4 regions of the Psychrobacter muriicola 2pS genome follow, and region 3 is predicted to be linked to each of the others. Evidence: predicted binding sites of a transcription regulator. Region 3 holds the regulator's gene; each other region holds the start of a gene.
The links. The regulator PhoB, encoded in region 3, activates phosphate uptake and scavenging genes when phosphate is short. The targets are predictions, from matches to a motif close to TGTCATNAANCTGTCATAA.
Positions count from the first base shown of each region.

Region 1: the regulator PhoB is predicted to act here: its motif matches at 1,724-1,742, upstream of JMX93_RS02040 (inorganic phosphate transporter).
Region 2: the regulator PhoB is predicted to act here: its motif matches at 1,993-2,011, upstream of pstS (phosphate ABC transporter substrate-binding protein PstS).
Region 4: the regulator PhoB is predicted to act here: its motif matches at 2,983-3,001, upstream of JMX93_RS04125 (porin).

Region 1 is NZ_CAJHBC010000001.1:488,684-493,196, forward strand. Features, by position in the region: gene JMX93_RS02040 (inorganic phosphate transporter) at 84-1,691, opposite strand; gene JMX93_RS02045 (ATPase) at 2,319-4,004, opposite strand; gene JMX93_RS02050 (FFLEELY motif protein) at 4,277-4,513, shown strand, end outside.
Region 2 is NZ_CAJHBC010000006.1:115,918-120,430, forward strand. Features, by position in the region: gene thiC (phosphomethylpyrimidine synthase ThiC) at 1-1,398, opposite strand, end outside; TPP riboswitch at 1,647-1,791, opposite strand; gene pstS (phosphate ABC transporter substrate-binding protein PstS) at 2,084-3,256, shown strand; gene pstC (phosphate ABC transporter permease subunit PstC) at 3,477-4,430, shown strand; gene pstA (phosphate ABC transporter permease PstA) at 4,492-4,513, shown strand, end outside.
Region 3 is NZ_CAJHBC010000011.1:34,531-39,043, reverse strand. Features, by position in the region: gene JMX93_RS12975 (HD domain-containing protein) at 1-165, shown strand, start outside; gene JMX93_RS12970 (DUF1287 domain-containing protein) at 264-869, shown strand; gene asd (archaetidylserine decarboxylase) at 985-1,821, opposite strand; gene dtd (D-aminoacyl-tRNA deacylase) at 1,934-2,389, shown strand; gene phoB (phosphate regulon transcriptional regulator PhoB) at 2,546-3,250, shown strand; gene phoR (phosphate regulon sensor histidine kinase PhoR) at 3,331-4,434, shown strand; gene JMX93_RS12945 (M23 family metallopeptidase) at 4,431-4,513, opposite strand, start outside.
Region 4 is NZ_CAJHBC010000002.1:398,713-403,225, forward strand. Features, by position in the region: gene JMX93_RS04120 (malate synthase G) at 161-2,359, shown strand; gene JMX93_RS04125 (porin) at 3,139-4,197, shown strand; gene pyrG (CTP synthase) at 4,391-4,513, shown strand, end outside.

The sequences.
Region 1 (4,513 bases), on a different contig from region 3:
TCGCTATCAAAGTCTTATTGAACAACTATACCGCTTTAATTTTAAAAAACACTACTTTAAAACATGGCTTTAATCGTGCTATTTTAAAAAATATTGATTAACAAAATGTAGCTAATAGCAGACATTGCCGCCGCGGCAGGGAGAGTGATCACCCATGCTAAACCGATAGGTTTCATCAGTGCCCAATTGGTATCTCTATTGACAATACCGATGCCAAGTACCGCGCCAACTAAGGTGTGTGTACTTGAGACTGGCAGCCCCATAGTAGACGCCCCCATCACCACTGCAGCAGCAGCCAATTCAGCTGAAAATCCAGAAGCTGGATGCATTTTTGCCAAATTGGTACCGACCGTTTGAATGACTTCTTTACCGATGAACCAAAGACCGACGATAAGCGCAACACCAAAGGTCAACATCACCGCAGGTGGTACGGCGGCTTCGGTGGCAATGCTATTGGTACGAATAACATCCATAATCGCAGCAAAAGGACCAACCGCGTTGGCAATATCATTTGAGCCATGACTAAAGGCAAAAGCGGAGGCGGTAAAGACCTGCATCCAGCTAAACATAATAAACGTTGCTTTGGTCAAATCCTCTTTATGCTTACCACGGATACTCTTCGTATAGATAAAGGTCGCAAGCCACACCAGCGCCGCGATCATACCCATGATTAAAAAGCCTTGCAGCGTCGTCATGCCATTATTGACATTCTTTAAACCCTTAAAGATGACCAAAGAAGCCATGACCGCGCCACCAGCAGCCGCAATGATAGGTACCCATTGCTTCAATGCTTTTAGGGTATCAAGGTTGCTGCGCTCGTTTTCAATTTCATAAAGCTGCTTGTAATAATCGGTTTCTAAGTCTTCAACGACGCAATCATCATCTTTGTAAATTTCTTGATCACGTAACATCGCTGACGTATAGGCCAGCTGTTCTGATTCTGTTAGACCATCCAAAAATTCTTTATGGTTTTGTTTTAAGGTTTTTTTGTCGGCTTTCAAAGTCGCAATATGCGCCTCTGTTTTATCATTATATTCAATGATGTTTTTCTTAATCTGTCCATATAATAAATAGGATAAAACGCCGCCCAATAGCGGTGATAATACCCAAGAAATCGCGATGGTGCCAATCGTACCCCAATTCACCGTTGATAATGCCATTTCGGTACCACCTAACGTGATACCCAATACAATAGAGCTACCAACAACGCCGCCAATAATGGCGTGAGTGGTCGAAACGGGCAGACCCTTTTTGGTGGCAAATAATAGCCAGAATGCGGCAGCGATGAGCGCTGACAGCATGACATAAATGAACTGGTTGGGCGTTACTGAAAGACCATCTAGATCGACAATGCCGCTCCGAATGGTATCGGTTACTTCACCACCTGCCAGTACGGCTCCCGACACTTCAAATATCGCTGCGATGCCCAATGCTTGCGGAATGGTCAACGTCCCTGCACCCACTGAGGTACCAAAGGAGTTGGCGACATCATTACCACCAATATTGAATGCCATAAAGACACCAAAAGCGGTAGCTACAATAAATAGCGTCGTCTGCTGACGCATCGTGTAATCTAGACCCCACCACAAAAAGTAGGCGGTCATCGCAATCAGTAAAATGGCAAAAAATAGATTTATTCTCATAGAGCCGACTGATTTGACTGGCTCTGTAGAACTGCTGCTAATACCCATACGTTGATACGTCCTGCGTAAGCTGATTGAAATTATATGCGGTTAATGACATTGCGCGACTATTAATGATGCTAATGTTAGCTTCTAACATTAATATAGCGTATATAAAACACGCAACATGCTTGCTAAAAAACGGTTTTTCTTACTGCTATTTTGATGAACTATCCTAGCGCTTACCTTTACTTAATCATATGTGATTTTGCATAAAGGCAGTAAATAAGGTAAAACACATCACTCAATATGTCACAAAGCCGCAAGTGATATTGCCAAATCCTCTGATTACAGCATCTTGCGGCTTAGATATGTCGTAGTGATAACTTTGGTGTTAATAACTGCAATTGTAAAAAACTGTGCTAGAGTTATTAACATATCTGTGTCAAAGAATAAAAAACACTCTACTCACTCAGTGAGTTTCGTGCATAGCAGAAGCTATTGCGCGCCTATTATATTAAATATATGCACATAATGCATGATGATATTGCAAGATTTGTAACTGCCAGCATCTGAATCAGATAACATCCTTATGCAATGGTCGATTATACTCTTTTTGCATGGATACCTTTAACGTTAAATACATACTTATGGCGCTTTATAACCAGCGCCCCTAATTTATCCAACAATCATGTATTAGCTGCTACATACTGCTAATAATTGCTTAATCGCATGATCTAAAACATCCAAACGCGCTTGACGTTTTTCATTGGTCGCGATGACGCACCACGGTGCGTGCTCTGTATCGGTACGTGCCAGCATATCAGCCGCAGATTGTACGTATTCAGACCACTTTTTACGGTTGCGCCAGTCATCGTCCGTCAGTTTAAATTGCTTGTGCGGTGTCTCCTGACGAGCTTCAAAACGTTTAAGTTGTTCTTTTTTATCGATAGCCAACCAGTATTTGATAACGATTGTTCCTGCCGCGGCTAGATCCGCCTCAAAACGATTGATTTCGTCGTAAGCACGCTGCCATTCATCATCAGTAGCAAACCCCTCAATACGCTCAACCAAAACACGTCCATACCAAGTTCGATCAAAAATGGCGATACGGCTAATACGGTCGGTTTGCTCGTTTGGTAGTTTGGTCCAAAAACGCCATAGATAAGGATGTTGAAGTTCATACAACATTGGCGCACTGATATTATAAATTTGATACTCGCGTGGGTCGAGCGGCGCAACCAACCTTTTAATCGCGCCACCTTTGCCTGCAGCATCCATCCCTTCAAAGGCAAAGACGATATGGCGACCTTTGCGCGCACGTAGCAACTGCGCAAGGCGCGCTTGTTTTTCTGCTAACGCATCACGGTAGTCCGACTTATCAATATCTGCATCATCAATGTCTATTAAAAATTTAGGAATTTTTACAGGTTCAAACTTTGCTGATTTGAATGCTTGCTTGGCTTGCTTCTTAGTCTCTGATTTATCAGAGGTTTTTTCGGTATTGATGTTACTACTTGCTAGCGCGGTTTGCATCGCTTGTAGCACTTCATGGCAGAATTGGTCAGCAGCATCTGACTTGTCATCACCATCAATGATGATCCAGTCATCTTGTTGGCGTAGCAGAATGGTAGCCACTTCATTAAAGGTTTCGACAACTTTTTTACTATTCCAATCAATTTGATACAAAAATTTCGGATCGGCTTCACCGTTCTTTAACCGCTCCTGTAACGTTTCAATATCAACATGGAACCAGCATTTAAGCAGTCGGGTTTGATTGGCGACTAGGTCTTGTTCAAATGCTTGCAGCTTAAGAAGCTGCTGCTGCAAATACGCTTGCCATTGCGCAATCGGTAATACCTTGTCGTTGACTGATTTTTTATCTTTTGATTTTGAATTTTTTGACGGTTTCTTATCGTCGTTACTGGCTGACGTTGCCAGACGCATGACGTTATAAAGCAAGTCAGCATACCAGTTACCAAAATAAACCATCACATCGCCATGACGGGGTAGCGCCTTGGTATGTACCTGCCAAATCGGCTGATACGCTAAAGGACAATCACCAATGGTTGCCTCAACCTTGAGTAGCCGAGGATCTACCCATTGGCGCAATTGTTTAACAGCAGTGCCCTTGCCTGCCTGCTCCATACCATTGACCAACACCAACAGCCCTGTTGGTTTATTGAGGGTTGGCGGCGTCTGTTGGCGCGTTGCTCGTAGGGCATATTGGGCCGTGACCAGTGCCAATCTAAGCGCATCCTTATCCATAGAAAAGTGACTCAGGGGATTAGGGGTTAAGCGCTCATCGACAATCTGCTCACTAAATTGTGCACTGACTGCTTGTGGTGCGTTAGGTGCAGTCGTATTATTATTTTTACTCATAACTGTCATCATCCTATGATTGAAAGCGTGTCAGCTTCATCATAGCATTTGACCAATTCGGTAAATAACGCTGCTATGTAACAGTTTGACATTTGTATTCTGCTTTATTTTCTTTTAAGGTGAACGCAATCTAAGATACATGCTGTAATCACTTTGTATAAATACCACAAGTTTGTATAAATGCAAAAACCAAAAGTATAATACACGATTCCTCTTGACCCTTTTATTCGCAACCTTTTAACCCTCTTTACTTTTATGCAGGTTTACTTACCATGGCCTCTTTAGCCGATTTACAACAACATTTGAACCGTTTTTGGGCACTGCCTTATCATGACGACTTGGCATTAAGTGCCAAACTCAGTGAGGTGCAAGCCTGGCAACGTGGCCGTATTCAGAACACTCATAAAGACTTGTTTGAGCAACCTCAAAACCAACTAATGGCAGATTATTTTTTAACACAACTGTATGGCGGCGATGAGTTCAAATTATTAGCCAAACAGTTAGAACGC
Region 2 (4,513 bases), on a different contig from region 3:
TTGTAAATCCATATTTTCTTTAATTCGGTTCATCGCCACGTGTCCCGGACCTTCAATCATGACCTGCACGTCATGCTTCCATGCGATTTTAGTCAACTCGCCAAGGGTACGCAATTCACCAAATTGTGCCTCATCATTAGCATCTTGCAAGCAGCCTGGACGTAAGCCATCACCCAAGCTAAACGCCACATCGTACTGCTTCATAATCTCGCAAATGTCTTCAAAATGGGTATATAAAAAGCTCTCTTTATTATGAAACATGCACCACTGCGCCATAATGGAGCCACCACGCGAGACGATACCGGTTAAGCGTCCGGCAGTCAGCGGCACATAGCGTAGTAGTACGCCAGCATGAATAGTGAAGTAATCAACACCTTGTTCGGCTTGCTCAATCAAGGTATCACGAAAGATTTCCCACGTTAAATCTTCTGCCACGCCATCGATTTTTTCGAGTGCCTGATAAATAGGGACGGTACCAATTGGTACTGGCGAGTTACGAATCAGCCATTCGCGGGTTTCGTGAATATGATTGCCAGTCGACAAATCCATGATGTTATCCGCACCCCAACGCGTGGCCCACGTCATTTTAGACACTTCTTCATCAATAGAAGAGCCGAGCGCTGAGTTACCAATATTTGCGTTGATTTTCACCAAGAAATTGCGCCCAATAATCATTGGCTCAGATTCTGGATGGTTAATGTTATTGGGAATAATCGCTCGCCCAGCAGCTACTTCATCACGGACAAACTCAGGAGTGATAACCGTCGGCGTATTAGCACCAAAGTTTTCACCATCGTGTTGACGCATATCGGTCAGCTCATGCTGCTTTTGCGTTTCGCGAATGGCGATGTATTCCATTTCTGGGGTGATAATACCTTGTCGGGCATAGTGCAATTGGGTGACGTTACCTACCTTCCCATCAACAGTTTTAGCACGGCGAGGTTTGTCGATATGGGCAAAGCGCAGATTAGCGGTACTGATATCACGGGCACGTGCTAGCCCATAATCGCTTGATAATCCTGCTAACTGTTCCGTATCGCCACGCTCATTTATCCAACCTTCACGCAGCTTTGGTAAGCCTTTTGTCAAATCAATCTCGACGTTGGGGTCTGTATAAACGCCAGAGGTGTCATAAACATAAAACGGCGGATTTTGCTCCCATTCGCTCTCAGGAACGCCTTGTATAGGAGTAGGGTCAAGAGTGATTTCACGCATGGGTACTTGAATATCAGGACGTGAGCCTTCGATATAGACTTTACGGGAGGCGGGGAGAATGCGGTGTAAGTCGCGAGCGTCTTCTTCAAAGCGCGCATCACTGGCACTGCGGTGAGCAGGGGTTTTTAACGCATCTGTCTTAGAAGGTTTTTGAGAAGGAGAAGTGGCTAATAAAGTTGTCATATGCTGTCCTAGCGTGTTGGTTTTTGAATAAAAGCAACACCGCCAGTAGCTGCGGGGGTAGCATCTGTGATCCAGACAAATTCAGCTCATGAGCATCAGCCTACGACCAAAAAATATAGTCGCGGATGATGCTCATCAAACGTTGGACGCAGCTTTATATCAGTCTTCACTACTTAATAGTACATCACGCATATTAAGATAGTAATGAGGATAAAAAAGGCATTTCTGCACGTCCTTTGCCATAAATAACAAAGTGCTTAAGACTTCCCTGCGTCGGTACTAACCGCATCAGGTTCGGCGGGTGATCTCTCAGCGAATGTATAAAGGCGACTACTTTAATAAAGCAAGTTTAGTAAAGCGAGCCAATAATACACCGCACCCCGAGTCTGTCAGTGTTGTAAATCAACTCAATACTAACAAAGTTCTGCAATGAGGGCTAATGATATTTAGATGAAAATATCAGGCGTTGAGTTTGATGTTCGATATATTTATGTGAACGACTTTGGAGTACCAGTGATTGAAATCACTTGATATTACTGGGTTTTAGAATACTTATCTAAATATTATGTAAAGCGAATGAAAGATTCCAGAGGTTGTCATTAAACTGTCATAAAGATTTGGCAAGATAGCACGCATATCACAAACAAATACTTTTTGTATCGTTGTTAAACTTTAGGAGTCCTACATGCGTTATTCGTTATTAGCAGTGGCCGTTAGTTGTACATTAATGCTTACGGCATGTAATAAATCGACTGAAACGACAGAGCCAGCTGCTGATACTAGCAGTAGTGCCGCTACCACGGCTGAAACAACCACTCAGAATCAGGCAACGCCTTCTGCTGACACCGGTTTCAAATCTGCTGAAAATATCGCAATGAATATCACGGGTGCAGGTGCATCGTTCCCGCAGCCTATCTATGCCAAATGGTCTTACGACTATAACGCTGCTACCGGTGGCCAAGTCAATTACCAGTCGATTGGTTCTTCTGGTGGTATCAAACAGATTCAATCAAAGACAGTCGACTTTGGTGCTTCTGATGCACCGATGACGCCTGAAGAGCTAGACGAAGCGGGCTTGATTCAGTTTCCGACGGTCATCGGCGGCGTTGTTCCAATCGTCAACATTGACGGTGTCGAGCCGGGCGCGTTGAAATTAGACGGTGCAATGTTAGCAGACATCTATCTGGGTAAAATCAGTAACTGGAATGATCCTGCGATCAAAGCCATGAACCCAGACTTAACCTTACCTGATGCTGCTATTACTACCGTATTCCGCTCAGATGGTTCAGGTACGACGTTTAACTTCACGGATTATCTTGCCAAGGTTTCACCAGATTGGAAAGACACTGTTGGCGTTGATAAAACCGTTAAGTGGCCAACGTCTGCGACTGGTGCAGGTGGTAAAGGTAACGAAGGCGTTTCAAGCTACGTCAACCGTATGAAAAACTCTATCGGCTATGTTGAGTATGCGTACGCTAAGCAAAACAATATGTCACATACGGCATTGAAAAACGCAGCGGGCAACGTTGTTCAGCCATCTGCTGAGACATTTGCAGCAGCTGGTGATATCGACTGGTCACAACAAGAAGGCTTTTATAAAGTCATCACTAACTCTGAGACGGATCAAGCATGGCCTATCGCTGCTGCTACTTTCATCTTAGTCCATAAACAACCAGAGAATCCTCAGCAAGTCGCTGGTGTATTGAACTTCTTTGATTGGGCTTATACCCAAGGTGATGATGATGCCATGGCGCTAGACTATGTCCCATTCTCTGATACGGCAGTAGCCTTATTTAAAGCAAAATGGAACGACGTAAAAGGTAGTGATGGACAGCCAGTTTATAAGCCTGCTCAGTAATCTATCTATGCTAGCTGTTGTTTCTCAATCTTTTTAATTTCCTCTTAAGCCACTATTCTCCGGTAGTGGTTTGAGAGGTTTTATCACAGCAAATTTGACCAAAAAACTAATTGCTCTATTTCACGATAACCATTAGTAATGATACAAGTTGCGTTTGCTGTCATAAAACGAAATAAACATTCTGGTTTTTTGAATTCACCCATTCAATGCTGAGACACTTATGACAGACTTAAGGTCCCAACTGGCTAAACAAAAACGTTACGACGCTTTATTTGTCAACTCTACCAAAGCGTTTGCCATACTCGTCCTCCTATCTTTAGGGGGCATTTTGGTGTCTCTTATTGTTGGGGCATGGCCGAGCATTCAAACGTTTGGTCTGGGGTTTTATACCAGTAATAATTGGGATACGGTCGCCAATGAGTATGGTGCATTAGCACCTATTTATGGCACCTTAGTGACGTCATTTATCGCCATTGCTATCGCAGTGCCAGTTAGTTTTGGTATCGCGATATTTTTGACTGAAATGTGCCCTAAGTTCCTTAAAAAACCGCTTGGCATTGCCATTGAACTATTGGCGGGTATTCCTTCTATCATTTATGGTATGTGGGGTTTGTTCGTATTTGCGCCTTTCTTTGGTGAGCACATTCAGCCATGGTTTATTGAGAATATTGGCCCTTTACCTATCATCGGTAAGCTTTTTACAGGCGCGCCCATGGGGCTAGGGATGTTCACAGCGTCTTTGGTACTTGCCATCATGATTATTCCTTTTATCGCGGCCACCATGCGTGATGTCTTTGCGGTTGTGCCAGATCTGCTTAAAGAATCCGCCTATGGTATGGGTGCGACGACGTGGGAAGTTATGTTCAAGATCATCCTGCCTTATACCAAAGCTGGTGTCGTTGGCGGTGTGATCTTAGGTCTTGGTCGTGCGCTGGGTGAGACCATGGCAGTGACCTTCTTAATCGGTAATGCGTTCAATATCAGTCCAAGCCTATTTACTTCGGGTGTGACCATTACCTCGGCATTGGCCAATGAGTTTGCCGAAGCATCGAGCGAGCTGCATTTGGCATCTTTACTACATCTAGGCTTAATCTTGTTTGTCATCACCTTCATCGTGCTGTCTTTGGCCAAACTAATGCTCATGCGCATGGATCACAAAGCAGGTAACCGATAAGTCTGAGAAGGACTTATTAGACCTTGATAGATATTGATAAAAGATACGGGAAATAAATAGTATGCCTGCGAACAATGTGATGA
Region 3 (4,513 bases):
CTTAATCTCAATACTGAAGGAACAACGTGGGTTGAGTCTCAGGTCACGCGCTCGCAAGTGGCTGGGGCGCTTGCTTTTATTAAACACAGCTTTCCTCCCATTCATAATTGGCTCTCACATAATATTGAATATGCCACCCAGCAAGGGTGGTTGGTTGATGCTTAAATAAAGCCATTATTTTGCCGTTTAAGTGTTTTCAAATATTAAAGCATTCATAGTTAGCTAAATGAACGATTAAGTAGATTACATAGAGAGGTCGTTAAATGAGAGTTACTGGCACTTATAAGGTTTTTGCTAAATCGCTCGTCTTTATTAGCATACTAAGTTTGGCACAACTAACGCAGGCTGCCGAGCCTATTAGCAATGGTGATAAATTGGCAGGCGATGCCAAAAAACAAATCGGCATTACCACCAGCTATGATCCTGCTTACCGCAAGTTGGATTTTCCGCGTGGCGATGTACCGATAGAAACTGGCGTCTGTACCGATGTCATTATTCGCGCCTATCGCTTGCAAAATATAGATCTACAGCAATTAGTCAACCATGATATGAAGTCAAATTGGTCGGCTTATCCAAAGAGTTGGGGGCTGAAATCAACCGATAAAAATATCGATCATCGCCGAGTGCCCAATCTTGAAGTGTTTTTTGCGCGTCACGCAAAGACATTATCGACGACTGATAAAGACAGTTTTCAAGCAGGGGATGTGGTGACGTGGCGATTACCGAATGGCAATTTGCCGCACACGGGCATCGTCTCCGATAAAGTCGCTGCGGATGGTACACCGCTGATTATTCACAATATCGGACGCGGCACGCAAGAAGAAAATATCTTATTTGCTTATCCTATTCTCAAGCATTTTCGTTATTAACCATTTTAGTTATTAACCGCTATGTTGCGATAAAACAATTACCCACACTAAAAAGCTCAGTTAAGCATAAATTAGGATGCTGAACTGAGCTTTTTTGAGTCGTTAAATCGTTTGCCTATTGAGTGTTAGCGACACCCAGTAGTTGTCCCATTTTTACAACACTATTGGCCTTCATACTGTCTTGCCAATTGGCTTTTGCGCCTTTTGGCAGTATCACAATAGCGGTTGAGCCTAAATAAAAACGACCCAGCTCATCGCCTTTTTCAAAGCTCATGTTGTGCTCAGCTTCTTGAATATCATCAGTGCGGGCAATCTTACCGGTCGCCACCGTTTCGATACCAGCAACAATCATCGCCCCAACCATCACAACCGCTGCTTTGCCATATTCTGTATCAAATAAACAAACCAAGCGTTCATTACGCGCAAATAAGTCCGGCACGTTCGCCGCCGTCGTATTGTTGACAGAAAACAGCGTACCCGGTACATAACGGGTTTTGGTCAAAGTACCAGCGAAGGGCATATGTACACGGTGATAGTTACTAGGGGCAAGATACACCGTCGCAAAACTCCCATCCGCAAAATAGCGACCATCTTCACTGTCAGCAAGCAGTTGGCCAACGTCATAATAGCGACCTTTCGCTTGGAGCAATTTATGGTCGTCAATTTGACCCAATTGCGAGATAATACCATCGGCAGGACTGACGATACCATGAGTAGTCATGTCGATAGGACGTGCGTCTTCTTTTAGCTCACGAGTAAAAAAATCATTAAAGCTCTCATAGGCGTTGAGACTTTGGCGCTCATACTCGTCCAAGCTGACGTTGTAAGCTTTGGCAAAGCTACGGATAAACGTGCGTTTAACATAAGGGTGGCGGCTAGCAGCTAGACGCCCAGCAACTTTACTCAGTTGCTGCTGCGGGACAAGCTGTTGTAAAGTAGTGAATACATTCATAATGAGGCTACCAAAATAGGGTGTGATGTAATAATTAATAAGCAAGCGAATGGCTGTATTTTATCATGGACAGCGTCTTATTGTATGAGCATAATTGGTAAGGAATCCGTAAATGAAAGCACTTATACAGCGCGTACGCGGTGCTAGTGTCACCGTCGATGCGCAGTGTGTTGGTATGATTGAGCAAGGCATATTGGCTTATATTGGTTTGGGGCCTGATGACGATCTAAAAAGCGCTCAGCGAATGGTGGATAAAATCCTCACCTATCGTATTTTTGACAATGATGATGATCCTGCCAAGTACGGCAAGCTGGATAAAAATGTCCAGCAAGTTGGTGGTGGATTATTATTGGTATCACAGTTTACGCTAATGGCAAAAACAGACAAGGGTCGTCGCCCGGACTTTGGCGGTGCGATGGCGCCCGATGCGGCTCAAGCATTGTTTGCGCAATTGGTTGTCTATGCCAACACGCAACATCCAAACGTGGCAACTGGTCAGTTTGGCGCTGATATGCAAGTGTCGAGCGTCAATGACGGGCCGCTAAACTTTTTATTAGAAGTGAATTAAGTGAACTAAATACTAGCCGTCACGAGAAATATGAATAGCTTAAAAGTTGAATGTCATTAAACTGTCATAATTACCCCGTTTAATAGGGAGCAGCAGGCGAGCATTTATCGCCTTTTTTGTCAGCCAAATGTGGTCCTCTAACACTGAGAATGCCGTATGTATAATGAGCAAATTTTGATTGTTGAAGATGAACCTGCGATTCGTGAAATGATCGTCATGACGCTAGAGATGGCGGGTTTTGATAGTTTGCAGGCAGCGGATGTATCTGAGGCGCACCAACAAGTGGTCGATCACCGCCCTGCGCTGATTTTGCTAGATTGGATGCTGCCCGGAGATAAAAGCGGCATTGATTTTTGTCGGTTGCTAAAAAACGATGAGCTACTCGCTGAGATACCAGTCATTATGTTGACAGCCAAAAGTGAAGAGGACAGCAAGGTGCATGGCCTCGATGCTGGTGCTGATGATTATATGACCAAGCCTTTTTCGACACGTGAGTTGATATCCAGAATCAAAGCAGTATTGCGGCGTAGTAACGCGCTCAGTAGCGATAAACCTATCGAAATCGGCAAGCTGAGCCTTGATCCCAAAAGTCAGCGGGTGACAGCGGCTGGTAAAGTGGTTGATGTCGGACCTACGGAGTATCGATTATTGGCATTTTTCATGAGTCATCCAGAGCGTGCCTATACGCGAACGCAGCTGCTGGACCAAGTATGGGGCGGTAATGTATATATCGAAGATAGAACCATTGATGTTCATATCAAACGATTGCGGACATTACTACGACCGCATCAATGTGATACGTTGATACAGACAGTGCGTGGGACAGGCTATCGATTTTCTAGCTTTATTGAACCAATTTGACTGACGGTTTTTATTCGCTATAAAAGCAGCATGTTAATCGCAGCACAGTGAAAAACAGCGAATAGTGATAAGGATGATGAATGAACACCCTAATATCGGCTCAAGGCGACCAACAAGATAAATCGGTGCTGGCGACTCAGCAGAATACAACGGATCAACTCAAAAAAATTAGGAGCGCACTACGCGCATTGCGTGATGCAGTGGTTTTGCTCAATGACAATGATGGGCTTGAATGGTGGAATCAGGCTGCCGAAGATTTATTGTTGTTACAGTTGTCAGATAAAGGTAAGTGCATTTTTGACTTTATTAGCGCGCCTGAATTTCGTCAGTACTATCAGGCGACAACGAACTCTAATGATGAGGTTCAGGATAGTGTGCACATTGTCTCGTGGCGTGAGCCCAAGCGTTATCTAAAGTGTGAGCTCACGCCTTTTGGTGATGAGAAGCTGCTTATCATTTATGATGTGACGCGCTTGCATCATTTGGAGGAGATGCGCCGCGACTTTGTGGCGAATGTCTCGCATGAGTTACGCACACCATTGACCGTAATGATGGGCTATCTGGAAAATTTTTCGGATCAGCCAGATATGCCGCCGCATTGGAAGCGCGGGTTTGAGCTGATGAGCCAACAGACTGCGCGTATGAATAGAATTGTGAATGACTTATTGCTGTTATCTCGCATCGAAATCGAAGAAACCCACGAGCTCAACTATATTGATATGACCAGACTGCTGACCCATGTCTATGATGATGCGCAAGCGTATAACCAAGAATATGGGCATACCATTCACTTGCAGATAGACACTTATGACGGACTGTATGGCTCAGAGATGTATCTAAATAGTGCGCTCTCTAATCTGGTGATTAATGCTATCAAATACACGCCCAAGGGCGGTAATATCGCCATTAGCTGGACAAGAACATCAGAAGGTTGTCGATTTGCCGTTGAAGATAACGGTATTGGTATTGCGCCTGAGCATATCGCACGGTTAACAGAGCGTTTTTATCGTATTGATAAAGGTCGTAGTCGGGCGACTGGCGGTACAGGGTTAGGTTTGGCAATCGTTAAACACGTCTTATATCAGCATGAGGCTAATCTGCAAATTGAATCAGTAGAGGGGGTGGGCTCGACGTTCAGTATGGTATTTCCAGCAGCCCACGTTAGATCAGCTGCGATACCTTAATTTTTTTGTAAAAGTGGATAGGGGTTCACTGCACTGCCGCTGATATAAATACCGTAATGCACATGTGGTGGCGTGCCTT
Region 4 (4,513 bases), on a different contig from region 3:
AATAGTTGAGTCACTATTCACGACAAGCTTGTATGATATATCAGTAGGTTTACTTAGTATTTCATCTAAATTTGGAATAGATGCCTAAGGCCGACAATGTGTAATCATTGCGGTAGCAACTTCGTATTTACACCCCTCACGAACAGATAAGGATAACAACATGAGCCAGTCTTCTAACGCCAATCGTATTCAAAAAGGCATTCTTGCCATCGACCAGCAATTGTATGACTTTATTGAAAACGAAGTGCTGCCGAAAGTCGGTGTTGATTCAGACAGTTATTGGTCAGGTTTTGAAAAGGTCATTAAAGAGTTTACGCCGCGCAATAAAGCATTGCTTGCAACTCGCGACAAGATTCAAGCGCAGATTGACCAATGGCACCTGCAGCATCCTGCTAAAGACGGCAACATTGATTATCCTGCTTACAAAGCATTCTTACAAGAGATTGGCTATCTGTTGCCAGAAGGCGATGATTTTAAAGTTAGCACAGAAAATGTCGATGATGAGATTGCTCATATTGCAGGCCCGCAGCTGGTCGTACCAGTACGTAATGCGCGCTACGCATTGAACGCAACCAACGCTCGTTGGGGTAGCCTGTATGATGCTTTATATGGTACTGACGTTATCAGTGACGAAAATGGTCAAGAAGCAAAAGGTGGTTACAATCCAACTCGTGGCGCTGCTGTCGTTGCTTATGCCAAACAATTCCTAGATGAAAACTTTGCATTGGCGTCAGGTTCATATAACGACGCGACCGGCTTTAAAGTGGTCGATGGTAAGCTTGAAATTGTCCAAGGTGATAGCAGTACTGAGCTAAAAGATTCAGAAAAATTCGTTGGTTTCGTCGGTGATGCCGCAAACCCAACGGGTATTTTATTAAAAAACAACGGCTTGCATGCAGAAATTCAAATAGATGCCAATCATCCAGTCGGTAAAGACGATCCTGCTCATATCAAAGATGTGCTACTAGAGTCAGCCATTACGGCGATCCAAGATTGTGAAGACTCAATCGCTGCTGTTGATGCAGAAGAAAAAGTGGAAGTGTATCGCAATTGGCTTGGTCTCATGAATGGTGACTTGCAAGAAACCTTTGAAAAAGGTGGCAAAACCCGCACACGTCAGCAAAATCCAGATCGTGAATACACCACTCCAGACGGTGGCAAGCTTATCCTGCCAGGTCGTTCATTACTGCTGATTCGTAACGTCGGTCACCTCATGCAAAACCCTGCAATATTGGTCGACTTGGGTGATGGTCAAGAACAAATATTCGAAGGCTTGATGGATGGTCTGATTACACCACTATTAACGCTCAATGACCTTAAAGGTAAAAATGAGCTATCGAATTCACGTAAAGGTTCAATGTATATCGTGAAGCCAAAAATGCATGGCCCTGAAGAAGTCAAAATGGCCAACGATTTATTCAATGCAGTAGAAGATTTATTAGGCTTAGAGCGTAATACCATCAAAATCGGTATCATGGATGAAGAGCGCCGTATGACGGTCAACTTAAAAGAAGCCATCCGCCAAGCGAAAGAGCGTGTTATTTTCATTAACACAGGTTTCTTAGATCGTACTGGTGATGAGATGCATACCAGCATGAATGCAGGCCCCTTTGTACCTAAGGGTGAGATGAAGTCACAAGCATGGCAGCCGGCCTACGAGCAGTGGAACGTTGATATCGGTTTAGAGACTGGTCTACAGGGTGTTGCTCAGATTGGTAAAGGCATGTGGGCGAAGCCTGATGAGATGAAAGAGATGATGGACACCAAAGCTGCCCATCCTAAGTCTGGTGCTAGTACTGCATGGGTACCATCACCGACAGGAGCAACCTTGCACAGTATGCACTATCATCAAGTAAGTGTTGCTGATGTTCAAGACAGCCTAAAATCACGTGAACGTGCCAGTTTAGACGACATTTTGACCATCCCCTTAGCAAAAAACACCAATTGGACAGACGAAGAGAAGCAGCAAGAGCTAGACAACAATGCTCAGGGCATCTTAGGGTACGTTGTACGTTGGGTAAATCAAGGCGTTGGTTGTTCTAAAGTACCGGATATCAATGATGTGGGTCTAATGGAGGATCGTGCTACCTTGCGTATCTCTAGCCAACATATTGCCAACTGGTTGCACCATGGCGTGGTTAGCGAGCAGCAAGTAATGGATACCATGAAACGTATGGCAAAAGTCGTTGATGAGCAAAATGCAGGGGATAGCGACTATCAGACGATGGCAGATAGCTTTGACCATTCTTATGCGTTCAAAGCGGCCTGTGATTTGGTATTTAAAGGTCGTGAGCAGCCAAGTGGCTATACTGAGCCATTACTGCATCAGGCACGCCTTGATCTCAAAGCAGGCTGCTAATATTACGCAGGTTAATATTAAAAGCAGGTTAATATTAAAAGCAGGTTAATATTAAGATAAGGCATGATGAATTTTGCCTTAGGATTCTTAAATGACTGACAGCAGCTTCTTTTTGGCTCATGTGCTTAATAAGAAGTCGGTAATGGGTGTTTACTTTAGTTACTATCAGCAAATATTTTTGACACAATAGCCGTGAGAACCGCTTTTTCTCTGCTTTTGTATCAATTTATCGATGCCAATTGTGACTGTCAGCATGCTATGAATGACATTTATTATTTTTTATTAGCCCTACTTATTCATTAATAAGTAGGGCTTTATTTCTGTGGATTAAAAAGTATTCGTTACGATAATTTCAAGTTCTTGGTAATTATATTAATCAATAATATCTTTATCTATTTGAGCAGGTAGGGATTTTTTCTGCGCAGACCTACATTCTATAGTAGATATAGTGTTCAACAAATACTGAGTTTAAAAATTGAAAAAATATGTTGCAAATTATGTCAAAGTTGTTATGCTTGTATTCGAAGTATGAGTTTGGTAACGGATGTTACGCAACGGAGCGATAAAGACCTAAGTTTACATGGCAGTTACTTTTTAATCCCAGTTATGTAAGTCATGGTTTTTTTCATCTTACTGTAATAGAACTTCGCCACACTTGTTTCTGACTAATCTCGGTAGCCAGTTACACATTATATCTTTGAGGATTTGTGACGATACCATTATGAGCACCAGCTAATAATAGCTAGCTTATTACTAAAATTGTAAAGTGGAGATACCCCATGAAAAAACTACTTTTAGCTACAGCAGTTGCTGCCCTATCTGTATCTGCAGCCAATGCAGCGCCGACTGTCTATGGTAAAGCATTCTTAGCTCTTGACTATGTCAATGCAGATTTCAATGCAACTGCGGCTGGTGAAGATTTCGATGAAAACACAGTAGAAATCAACTCTCATTCTTCACGTTTAGGCTTTAAAGGCTCTGAAGCCATGACTGCCAACACTGATGTGATCTATCAGTTAGAGTATGGCACAAGCATTGACGGTGATAATGATACTTTCTCTAACCGTGATACTTATCTTGGTGTTAATAACAAGCAATTCGGTGAGTTCCGTGTTGGTAAAAACCAATCTAGCCTAGACAAAATTAACAACGTTGTTGTTAACGAAGGTTATTGGGATAACATGGGTACTAACGACATGGAAGACGACGTTGTTGAAGCCTTAAACATGGCTGACAGTCGTCGTATCAATAGCTCAGCTATTTGGACTGCACCAAAATACAATAATCTACCATTAGAATTGTATGCTATGTATAGCTCTGATGATGATAACTTCAACAATGATGCTGGTTTTGGCGTTGCAATGATGTTTGACCAAGGTACAGGCTTCACTGCTGGTGTGGCTTATGACAAAGATCAGAACATTCAAGGTGATATCATCCGTGGTACTGCAACTGTAGACTTAGGTAAATACATCGCCGCTCCTGTAACACTTGGTGCGCTATATCAAGTAGCTGATTTTGATTATGCTCGTGATACTAAGAAAGAAAAAGGTTTAGTGGTTAGTGCTCAAATGGGTCTAAGTAACTTTGCTCGTCCAGCATCTGTATACGCACAATACAACAAAACTGATAACCTTAATGGTTGGAATGATGCTAATTCAGACCAAATCGTTGTTGGTGGCAAATACTTCTTTAAAGACAACATCATCATGCATGCCTATGCTGGTATGAACAATGCTGATGATCTTAAGAGTCTTGATGTAGATGGTGAGACTTTAGTTACTAGAGGCGATGCTGAAGTATTCGTAGTTGGTAGTGGTCTAGAATACAAATTCTAATCTAAGCATTAGAATCTGATTATAAAAACTCATCCTTCGGGGTGAGTTTTTTTGTTATGCCTATTTGAGTGGGTAGTACGTTATAATAGCTAGGTACTAAAAACTGAATGTTTCAAAGAGTTTGTGCTTTTGCCCTATATTTTTTGACGTATTTTTAGTAAAATCCTTCTTTACCAATTACCGACAGAGTACTATGACCAAGTTTATATTTGTGACCGGTGGGGTAGTGTCCTCACTAGGAAAAGGTATCACCGCAGCCTCTCTTGCAGCGGTCTTAGAAGCCCGTGGCGTGACCGTCACGATGACCAAGATGGAT